3 regions of the Rhizobium sp. WYCCWR 11146 genome follow, and region 3 is predicted to be linked to each of the others. Evidence: riboswitches for the same ligand, from Rfam matches in the RefSeq annotation. Region 3 holds a riboswitch; each other region holds the start of a gene.
What was found. A riboswitch is a leader RNA that binds a small molecule or an ion and turns the genes downstream of it on or off. The one in region 3 is predicted to bind thiamine pyrophosphate.
Positions count from the first base shown of each region.

Region 1: it holds a riboswitch for thiamine pyrophosphate, as region 3 does, so the genes downstream of both, thiM (hydroxyethylthiazole kinase) here and thiC (phosphomethylpyrimidine synthase ThiC) in region 3, are expected to answer to the same signal.
Region 2: it holds a riboswitch for thiamine pyrophosphate, as region 3 does, so the genes downstream of both, HX899_RS15265 (YkoF family thiamine/hydroxymethylpyrimidine-binding protein) here and thiC (phosphomethylpyrimidine synthase ThiC) in region 3, are expected to answer to the same signal.

Region 1 is NZ_JACCEY010000023.1:233,241-236,511, reverse strand. It holds gene HX899_RS18690 (hypothetical protein) at 1-1,226, shown strand, start outside; TPP riboswitch at 1,318-1,414, shown strand; gene thiM (hydroxyethylthiazole kinase) at 1,465-2,268, shown strand; gene thiE (thiamine phosphate synthase) at 2,265-2,900, shown strand; gene thiD (bifunctional hydroxymethylpyrimidine kinase/phosphomethylpyrimidine kinase) at 2,897-3,271, shown strand, end outside.
Region 2 is NZ_JACCEY010000019.1:432,272-435,542, reverse strand. It holds gene HX899_RS15275 (SDR family NAD(P)-dependent oxidoreductase) at 1-709, opposite strand, end outside; gene soxR (redox-sensitive transcriptional activator SoxR) at 821-1,285, opposite strand; partial or broken gene HX899_RS35580 (FMN reductase) at 1,395-1,484, shown strand; TPP riboswitch at 1,729-1,842, shown strand; gene HX899_RS15265 (YkoF family thiamine/hydroxymethylpyrimidine-binding protein) at 1,833-2,465, shown strand; gene HX899_RS15260 (ABC transporter permease) at 2,556-3,271, shown strand, end outside.
Region 3 is NZ_JACCEY010000017.1:32,393-35,663, forward strand. It holds gene HX899_RS12615 (hypothetical protein) at 4-714, shown strand; TPP riboswitch at 893-1,024, shown strand; gene thiC (phosphomethylpyrimidine synthase ThiC) at 1,116-2,942, shown strand; gene thiO (glycine oxidase ThiO) at 2,944-3,271, shown strand, end outside.

The sequences.
Region 1 (3,271 bases), on a different contig from region 3:
CCGGAACGACCGATCTGGTGGTCATGTCGCATGGCTGGAAGAATACCAAGGACGATGCCCGCAAGCTCTACGGAACGCTGTGGGCGAACGCCCGCAAGAAGCTTGCGCCCGACAAGGCGAGCCACACCGTCGTCGCCGGCGTCGTCTGGCCCGCCAAGGCCTATCGCACCGATTTCGACGAACAGACACTGGTGACGCCAGGCGGCGGCGGAACGCTGGCGGCAGACGGGACGGCGGCGGACCCTGAGGATCTTGACGATGAAGCCTTCAAAAACGTGCTGAAGGATTTCAAGGATCTCTTCGGGCAGGATGGCGCCGCAACGGCCCAAACGGCGCGGGCTGCAGCGAAGACGCTCGATGAAACGACATCGTTTTTCCTCGTCAAGAACGGCAACGAAGCACTCGGTTCTCCGGGAACGGATTCCGAACTCAAGGCGGATTCAGCGCCGATTGCGCTCGCCACGGACGATGCCACCAGCGCCAAAATGCTGATGGAAGCTCTCATCGCGGCGCCGACATTTAACCTCGAAAGCTCCGTCGGCAAGGCTCAAGGGCTCGGCGACGTCGTCTCGGGCCTGATCTCCGGGCCGAGAGCGGCGGTGGCGCGGTTTTTGAACCAGCTGACCTATTACGAAATGAAGAAACGCGCCGGCATCGTCGGCGAGGCTTTGACGAAAAGCGTGCTATCGAAGCTCGTGCTGCAACAGCCGATCCGCCTGCATCTCGTCGGCCACAGTTTTGGCGCCCGGCTGGTCGCGGCGGCGGCAAACGGGCTCGCACCGATCCCGAAGCTGGAATTCTTCTCGCTCACTTTGCTGCAGGGCGCCTTCTCGCACAATGGCTTCGCTAAAGAGATCAAGCCGGGCCTTGCCGGCGCCTTCCCCGACGTCGTGGGCAAACCGACCGGCCCGATCTGCATCACCCACACCCACAACGATCTCGCCTGCACGCTCGCCTATGCGCTGGCGTCGCGCCTGTCGCGCGATATCGCCAAGAGCATCGGCGATGCCAACGACGAGTTCGGGGCGATGGGGGCGAACGGTCCGCAACACCTGAAGGCGGGACAGGCTGTCGAGGACGATACGGATGCCGTGTTCGCGCCGCAGGCCGGCAAGGTCAACACCTTCCTGGCGGACACGTACATCATCAAGACGGCGGCGTCGGATGCCCATAACAATGTCGACAACGAGGATGTCGGACGGCTGTTGGCAAAGATCGTCAGCTGATCGCCTTTCGTAAAAAAACGCGCGGCGCTGTCAGTCGTGGAATTGTCATTTTCAGGATGACATCAGTCCCGTTCTCTGCGAAAAAGAGCGCGATGAGAGACAGGGGCGTTCGTCGACAGACGGGCTGAGAAGCACCCTTCGAACCTGAACCGGATAATGCCGGCGGAGGGAGTCGCTCGGGGTCGCGGCATCGCCCGCACGAACCGCCCCGTGCCCGCCCCCGCCTGAAAGGGGCCACATGCAGACCAAAACCACACCAGGAGCGATGCTGAAGGCGATGCGCGAGAAGCCGCCGCTCGTTCAGTGCATCACCAATTACGTCGCCATGAATATCGCCGCAAATGTTCTGCTCGCCGCTGGTGCCTCGCCCGCCATGGTGCATGCCGCGGAAGAAGCCGGCGAATTCGCCGCGATCGCCAGTGCTGTGACCGTTAATATCGGCACGCTGTCGACGCAATGGATCGACGGCATGCAGGCGGCTGCGAAGGCGGCGACATCAGCCGGCAAGCCCTGGGTGCTCGATCCGGTCGCCCACTATGCGACGGCTTTCCGCCGCAACGCGGTCGCCGAACTGCTGGCCCTCAAGCCCACGATCATCCGCGGCAACGCTTCCGAAATCATCGCGCTTGCCGGCGGGGAGAGCCGCGGTCAGGGGGTCGACAGCCGCGATCCGGTCGAGCAGGCGGAAGGTTCGGCGCGATGGCTCGCTGAGCGTCAGCGGGCGGTGGTTGCCGTTACCGGCGCCGTGGATTTCGTCACCGACGGCGAGCGGGCCGTGCGCATCGAAGGCGGATCCGCTCTGATGCCTCAAGTCACCGCGCTCGGCTGCTCGCTCACCTGCCTCGTCGGCGCCTTTGCCGCGACGGCACCCGAGGATATCTTCGGCGCGACGGTCGCGGCACTTTCAACCTTCGCCATCGCCGGCGAGGAGGCCGCCCTTGGGGCGGCCGGGCCTGGGTCCTTCTCCTGGCGCTTCCTCGATGCGCTGTCCGCGCTCGACGCCGAAACGCTTGACGCCAGGGCAAGGATATCAGCCGCATGAAGGCTTTCGATCTTTCGCTCTATCTCGTCCTCGACCCCGATCTCTGCGCCGGGATCGGCATGGTCGAAACCGCGCGCCTTGCCGTTGCCGGCGGCGCGACCATTGTACAGTTGCGCGACAAACATGCCGGCACCATCAGGATGATCGAGACCGGCCGCGCCTTGAAACAGGCGCTGGATGGGACCGGCGCCCTCCTCATCGTCAACGACGACGTCGAGGCGGCAGTCGCCATCGGCGCCGACGGCCTGCATATCGGCCAGCAGGACATGGATGCGCGCAAAGCGCGGGCGATGATCGGCCCCGAGATGATCCTCGGCCTATCGGTCGAGAGCGAGCCGCTTGCTAACGCCGTCGATCCTGGCTTTGTCGACTATACCGGCGTCGGACCGGTATTTGCGACGCCGACCAAGACCGATCACAAGCAGCCGATCGGCTTTGACGGCCTTGCAAGGCTGGTAAAGGCCTCACCGGTGCCATCTGTCGCGATCGGCGGGCTCAAGGCGGATCATGTCGCCCAAGTGTTTGCCGCGGGCGCCCGGGGGCTTGCCGTCGTCTCCGCAATCTGCGGCACGCCCGATCCCGAAGCGGCCACACACCGCATCGCTGCAGAAATTCGAAAGGCCCGCGCATGATCCGCAACGTTCTCTCGATCGCCGGCTCCGATCCCTCCGGCGGCGCCGGCATCCAGGCCGATCTCAAGGCCTTTTCCGCCCGCGGCGTCTACGGCATGGCGGTGCTGACCGCTCTGACGGCGCAGAACACGCAAGGTGTCAGCGGCGTGCACCTGGTGCCGCCGCAATTCGTCGCCGACCAGATCAATGCCGTCTTTGCCGATGTGCGCGTCGATGCCGTCAAGATCGGCATGATCGCCAATGCCGGCATCGCCGACGCTGTTGCCGGCGCGCTGACTGACCACCGCGACATTCCGATCGTCATCGACCCTGTCATGATCGCCAAGGGTGGTGCCGCCCTGCTCGCGCCCGAAGCGGTCGACGTGCTGACC
Region 2 (3,271 bases), on a different contig from region 3:
AGGGAGCCGCCAGGAACAGATAGGCGGGAGCACAATCCTCCGCCGTGCCGAGCCGCTGCAGGGGGATGGATTTTCTCGTCTGCTCCAGCTTTTCGCGGGAGGAATAGCGCTCATGGAAATCCGTCTCGATCGTTCCTGGCGACACGCAATTGACGCGGATGCCGTCCGGTGCAAGCTCACGGGCAAGCGCCTTGGAATAGGTCGCAACAAAGGCTTTCGAGGCCGAATAGATCGAGGAACCGGGGCTGCCGCCGGTCAGCGCCGAAATCGAAACCGTGTTGACGATGGCAGCACCACCAGCCGCCTTCAATGCTGGCAGCAGCGCCCGCGTCAGCGCCACCACCGATGTCTGGTTGAGCCGCACGACCGCCTCATATTCTGCATCGGTGAGTGTGGCGGCGGGAAAACGACCGAGCATGGTGCCGGCATTGTTGACCAGCACATCGACCTTATCGAAGAAGGCGAGAGTATCCTCGGCAAATTGCGCGGCGCCACCGACTGCAGAGAAATCGGCATTAAGCAGCAGCGCCCGTCTTTCGGATTCAGCCGTCAGCAGGAAATCCGGCAGGTCGCGTCCCGGCTTGCGCCCGGTATGGACGATCACCTTCGCGCCGCAGTCCAGGAACTGCCGGGCCACTTCAAGGCCGATGCCGCGGCCGGCGCCGGTCACCACGACATTGCGATTTTCGAACAGTCTGGGATGGAACACGAAGCCGTCCTCCTCGCGGACAGTGCCGCCGGTTGTGTCATTCGCCATTAACATATGAGCGCGCCGACTGAAAGAAAGGCGCGTATCGATCTTTCCCGGTGAAAACAGGGGTTAGTTTTCGGTCTCCAGAAGCCGCGCGCCCGGCCCTTCCTTGCCGAGCCGGTCGCAGGGGTTGCGCAACGGACAGCTTTCGATCGACAGGCAGCCGCAGCCGATGCAGCCGGTCAGCCGGTCGCGCAGCAGGCTAAGCCGCCTGATTCGCGCGTCGAGATCATCCTTCCACAGCGCCGACAGCGTCTGCCAGTCGGCGACGGTCGGCGTGCGTCCTTGCGGCAAGGACTCGAACGCCGCCTGGATTTCCGAAAGCGGAATGCCGACACGCTGCGCCACCTTGATGATCCCGAGCCGGCGAAGCACATCGCGCCCATAGCGCCGCTGATTGCCGCGGGAGCGGATGCTCGAGATCAGCCCCTTGGTCTCGTAAAAATGCAGCGCCGAGACGGCCAGGCCGCTGCGCTCCGCCACTTCGCCAACCGTCAGGAGCTTGCCGAGCGGCGCTGCCGGAATTGTATCCATCACCTCTTGACCTCAAGAATAGTTGAGGTTTTATAACCCTTGCTCCCGCAATCGTAAAGTTCAATCGCAACAAGGAGCGACGCATGCAAACACCAGATGATGGCGAGGGCTGGAATGGTGGACACGGGCGCTTGTTACCGCCCGCAGCAATCGTCCCTATGCCGACATAGAGCGCCGCGCGTCTTTTCAGACGCGCTAAAGACGCTCTATCACTTTGAATCTACGCATAATCCTTTCCGAAAACCGATTCCGATTTTCGGGGTTATGCGCTAGCCGCCTGAGGCAGGAAGCTCCGGTTCCGTTCCCGGCAGGTACGGAACCATTGGGAACACCCGGACAGGACCTCCGTCCGGGTGTTTCCCGTCACATCAGGCTCATTCCGACCGCACGGACGGGTTCGCAATTTTGCGGTTGCGGGGAGAAACCCCCGGTGATAGTTTCCGCGCAAATAACAGGGGAGCTCCGTATTGCCGGGGCTGAGATGTGAGGCGCAAGCCTCTGGACCCTTCAAAGCTGATCTGGGTAATGCCAGCGGAGCGAGGTTCAGATGTTCTCAGGCGCACAAGTGTCACTCTATCCGATGTCCGACAATTTCGTCGGCATCATTCTCGATGCCGTCAAGGCGCTAGATCCCTATCGCGACCGGCTGCGCATCGAGACCGATGACATCTCCACACTGCTGGTCGGCCCGCCTGACATTCTCTTCGCCGCCATGCACGATCTTTTCATCGCCGCCGCAAAGACCGGCGAGCATTGCGTGCTGTCCGCTGCCGTTTCACGCGGCTGCCCCGGCGAACCCGACGACGCCATCTGCGGCATCAACCCCTCCCTCGGCCAGGCGGAGCCGCTTGCCGAGCGTATAACAGCCGCACTTGCCGCCGTTGAAACCACTGCCGAGACCGGACAGCCGACCGCCGCGCAATTCTCGCTCTACGTCATGGGCACCGGTACCCATATGGACGAGATCTATGGCTGCATCGACTTCCTGAAGCGCTCCGGCACCTTCGACCGTGCCAAGAATTTCTGCACCAGGCTCTCTGGCGATGCCGGCGCGGTCTTCGCCACCATTCGTGAGGCCTTCTTTCGCTTCGGCGAACCCGAAGGGCATGTGACCCTCGACATCACGGTGTCGGCCAATACAGCGCCGCGCGTCTTTTCAGACGCGCAAAGGACGCTGTAACACTTTAGATTGCTGCATAATTTTATCCTTAAATCGATTCCGATTTAAGGAATTATGCAGTGCCCGACGAAAGCTTGAAATCGAACGCTGATGACACCGTCAAAACCATCGGATTCGCGCCTTGCCGCGCTCCGCTCCGCTCTCTACCGGGGCATACCCGCCTTGCTCGCCGGCTGCGCCTTCTTGGCGGCATGGGAACTCTATGTCGATCTATCCGGCATCAAACCGTCCATCCTGCCGGCGCCTTCGCGCATCGTCATCCAGGGCTGGCTGAACCGCGAGTCACTGATATCAAACACCTGGCCGACGCTCGGCGCGACACTCGGTGGTTTCGCCCTGTCGCTTGCCTTCGCCTTCGCCGCCTCGATCCTCATGGATTTCGTGCCTTTCATGCGCCGGGCATTGCTGCCGATCTTCATCGCCAGCCAGACCCTGCCGCTGGTGGCGATCGCCCCCCTCGTCGTCCTCTGGTTCGGCTTCGGCCTGTTGCCGAAGATCCTGCTGGTGGCGCTCGTCACCTTCTTCCCGCTGCTCGTCGCCTTGCTGCAGGGCTATGAATCGACCGATCGCGACATCGCCGAATTGCTGAATTCGATGAAGGCGAGCCGCTGGCGTATTTTCCGCCTGGCACGGCTTCCCTCCTCGCTGCCCTATTTCTTCGCCGGCCTGCGGATCTCGATCACCTATGCCGTCGTCGGCGCGATCTTTGCCGAATATGCCGGTGCCGCCCGCGGCCTCGGGATCTATATCCTCAACGCCAAGAACAACTTCCGCCCCGATCTCGTGCTCGCCGCCGTCGTCGTCAG
Region 3 (3,271 bases):
TCCATGTCATTATGTCCTGCGAAATGCATTCGCATCGCCGCACTTGCAGCGGCCGCCATCTTGCTGGGCACCCAGATCGCAGTTGCGCAAGAGCCTTCTATAGAATCTCAGTGGCTGAACACGCCGGCATCTCGAGTGGAAGCGCTTGCGATCCTCCAGACCTTGAATGCAAATCTCCTGAGTAACGCCAGTGCCACGTTTACCCTTGACCGCTGGTGCGCCGCGCATAAGCTCGCACCGGAAGGTTCAAAGATCGTAGCTCAGCGTGTGGGCGGGCAAGGCAAACCGGCCGATGAGCACATCCGTGATCTTCTGAGCGTCGGACCCGGTGAGTTGATCGCCTATCGCCGCGTCCGACTGGTCTGCGGCGAACGCGTCTTGTCCGAAGCCGACAACTGGTATGTACCTGCAAAATTAACTGCAGAGATGAATCAGGCGTTGAATACCAGCGATATCGCGTTTGGCAGAGCCGTTCAGGCTCTCAATTTCACTCGCACAAACCTGTCTGCCAAGTTGCTCTGGTCCCCTCTATCCGAAGGCTGGGACATGGACGGCTTAACAGCGCATGAAACAAGTTCCCCCGGCCTGCCGGCGTTCCTGCTCGAACATCGAGCCGTATTGAAACTTCCAGACGGCACGCCGTTTAGCGCCCTGGTCGAAAGCTACACGGAAAAAGTACTAGACTTTCCAGTTCCGCGTCTGCTTTCTCAATAGTGCTTCGGTATCTCGTGCATGCGACAAGGGCGCTTGTCTTGCGGAAGCGTGCCGGCCGGACGATTGCCCTTGTCCATCGTTTAACAGCGGCGACACGCACGATATCCTGTGTGTAACCTAACCCCGAGCCATCGCAGATTGTCGCTTGACAGTCCCCTCGGCAAGCCTCTACCCTTTTTGCATTCACCAGGGGGGTCCCGGCAAGGGGCTGAGATACTGCTGGACAATACGGCTTTGCCGATTGTGGCGCAGTGACCCGTTGAACCTGATCCAGTTCATACTGGCGTAGGGACGGTGCAAGCGCTCGAAGCAGTGGATTCACGCGCGGAATCCGTGCCGGCGTCTTTTCATCATTCCGGCTGAGGACTGGGTCTCCAATCGAAAACTTGGAGCCTCAAACCATGAAAATTGCCGCGAAGACCATCACCCCCACAGTCACCAAAGGCCCGCTGCCGGCGTCGCGGAAGATTTACATCCCGGGAGACATACACGCCGACATCCGTGTGCCGATGCGCGAGATCAGCGTTCATCCGACATCGGGCGAGCCGCCTGTTGTCGTCTATGATTCCTCCGGTCCCTATACGATCGAGGGTGCTGATATCCGCATCGAGCAGGGCCTGTCGCAGCTCCGCCGCGACTGGGTGCTCGCGCGCGGCGATGTCGAAGCCTATCAGGGCCGCCATATCCGCCCCGAAGACAACGGCTTTGCCAGCGGCGAAAGGCTGACGCCCGAATTTCCCACTAAACGTCAGCCGCTACGAGCCAGGGATGGCAAGGCGGTCACCCAGCTCGCCTATGCGCGATCAGGCATCATCACGCCCGAGATGGAATTCATAGCCATCCGCGAAAACCTTGGTCGCAAGGCGCAGGCGGATGCCATGGTCCGCGACGGCGAAAGCTTCGGCGCCCATATTCCGGACCATGTGACGGCGGAATTCGTCCGGCAGGAAGTGGCGGCGGGTCGGGCGATCATCCCCGCCAACATCAATCATCCGGAATCCGAGCCGATGATCATAGGCCGGAATTTCCTGGTGAAGATCAACGCCAATATTGGCAATTCTGCTGTCACCTCGTCCATGACGGAAGAGGTCGAGAAAATGGTCTGGGCGGCCCGCTGGGGCGCCGACACGGTCATGGATCTTTCCACCGGCCGCAATATCCACAATATCCGCGAATGGATCATCCGCAATTCGCCGGTGCCGATCGGTACCGTGCCGCTCTATCAGGCGCTGGAGAAGGTCGAGGGCATTGCCAAAGACCTGTCCTGGGAGGTCTATCGTGACACGCTGATCGAACAGGCCGAACAGGGCGTCGACTATTTCACCATCCACGCCGGCGTGCGGCTTCACTACATCCCGCTCACCGTCAACCGCGTCACCGGCATCGTCTCGCGCGGCGGTTCGATCATGGCGAAGTGGTGTCTCCATCATCATCGCGAAAGCTTCCTATACGAACATTTCGAGGAGATCTGCGACATCTGCCGCGCCTATGACGTCTCCTTCTCGCTCGGCGACGGCCTGCGTCCCGGCTCCATCGCCGATGCCAACGATGCAGCGCAATTCGCCGAACTGGAAACACTGGGAGAGCTGACCAAGATCGCCTGGGCGAAAGACTGCCAGGTGATGATCGAGGGCCCCGGCCATGTGCCGATGCACAAGATCAAGGAGAACATGGACAAGCAGCTCGAGGTCTGCGGCGAGGCACCCTTCTACACGCTCGGGCCGCTGACGACGGATATCGCACCGGGGTACGATCACATCACCTCTGGAATAGGCGCAGCCATGATGGGCTGGTTCGGCACCGCGATGCTCTGCTACGTCACGCCGAAGGAGCATCTCGGCCTTCCCGATCGCACTGACGTCAAGACCGGCGTTATCACCTACAAGATCGCGGCCCACGCGGCTGATCTCGCCAAGGGGCATCCGGCAGCACAGCTGCGCGATGACGCGCTCTCGCGTGCCCGTTTCGAATTCCGCTGGGAGGATCAGTTCAACCTCTCGCTAGACCCCGAAACCGCCCGCAGCTTCCACGACGAGACGTTGCCGAAGGAAGCCCATAAGGTGGCGCATTTCTGCTCCATGTGCGGCCCAAAATTCTGCTCCATGCGCATCTCGCACGATATCCGCGCCGAAGCACAGAAGGAGGGTCTGGATGCGATGGCAGCGCGTTATCGTGAGGGCGGCGGCATCTATATGCCGATAGAAACCCAACAGCAATTGGGCGAATGAGATGCGTGTGCTTGTCAAAGGCGCCGGCGTTGCCGGCCTGACGGTGGCGCATGAACTGCGCGCTCGAGATGCCGAGGTCACCGTGCTCGATCCATATGGCAGTTTCCTCGGCGCTGCATCGTGGCTCGCGGGCGGAATGTTGGCGCCCTGGTGCGAGCAGGAGAGTGCTGATGGCGCCGTGCTGATGCGCGGCCTCACCGCCGCCGACAAATGGGACGCAATGGTGCCTGGAGAGGTGCGACGAAACGGAACGCTCGTGGTCGCGTCGGCCCGCGATCTTGGTGAACTGAGACGCTTTGCCTGCCGCACGACCGATTATGAATGGCTGG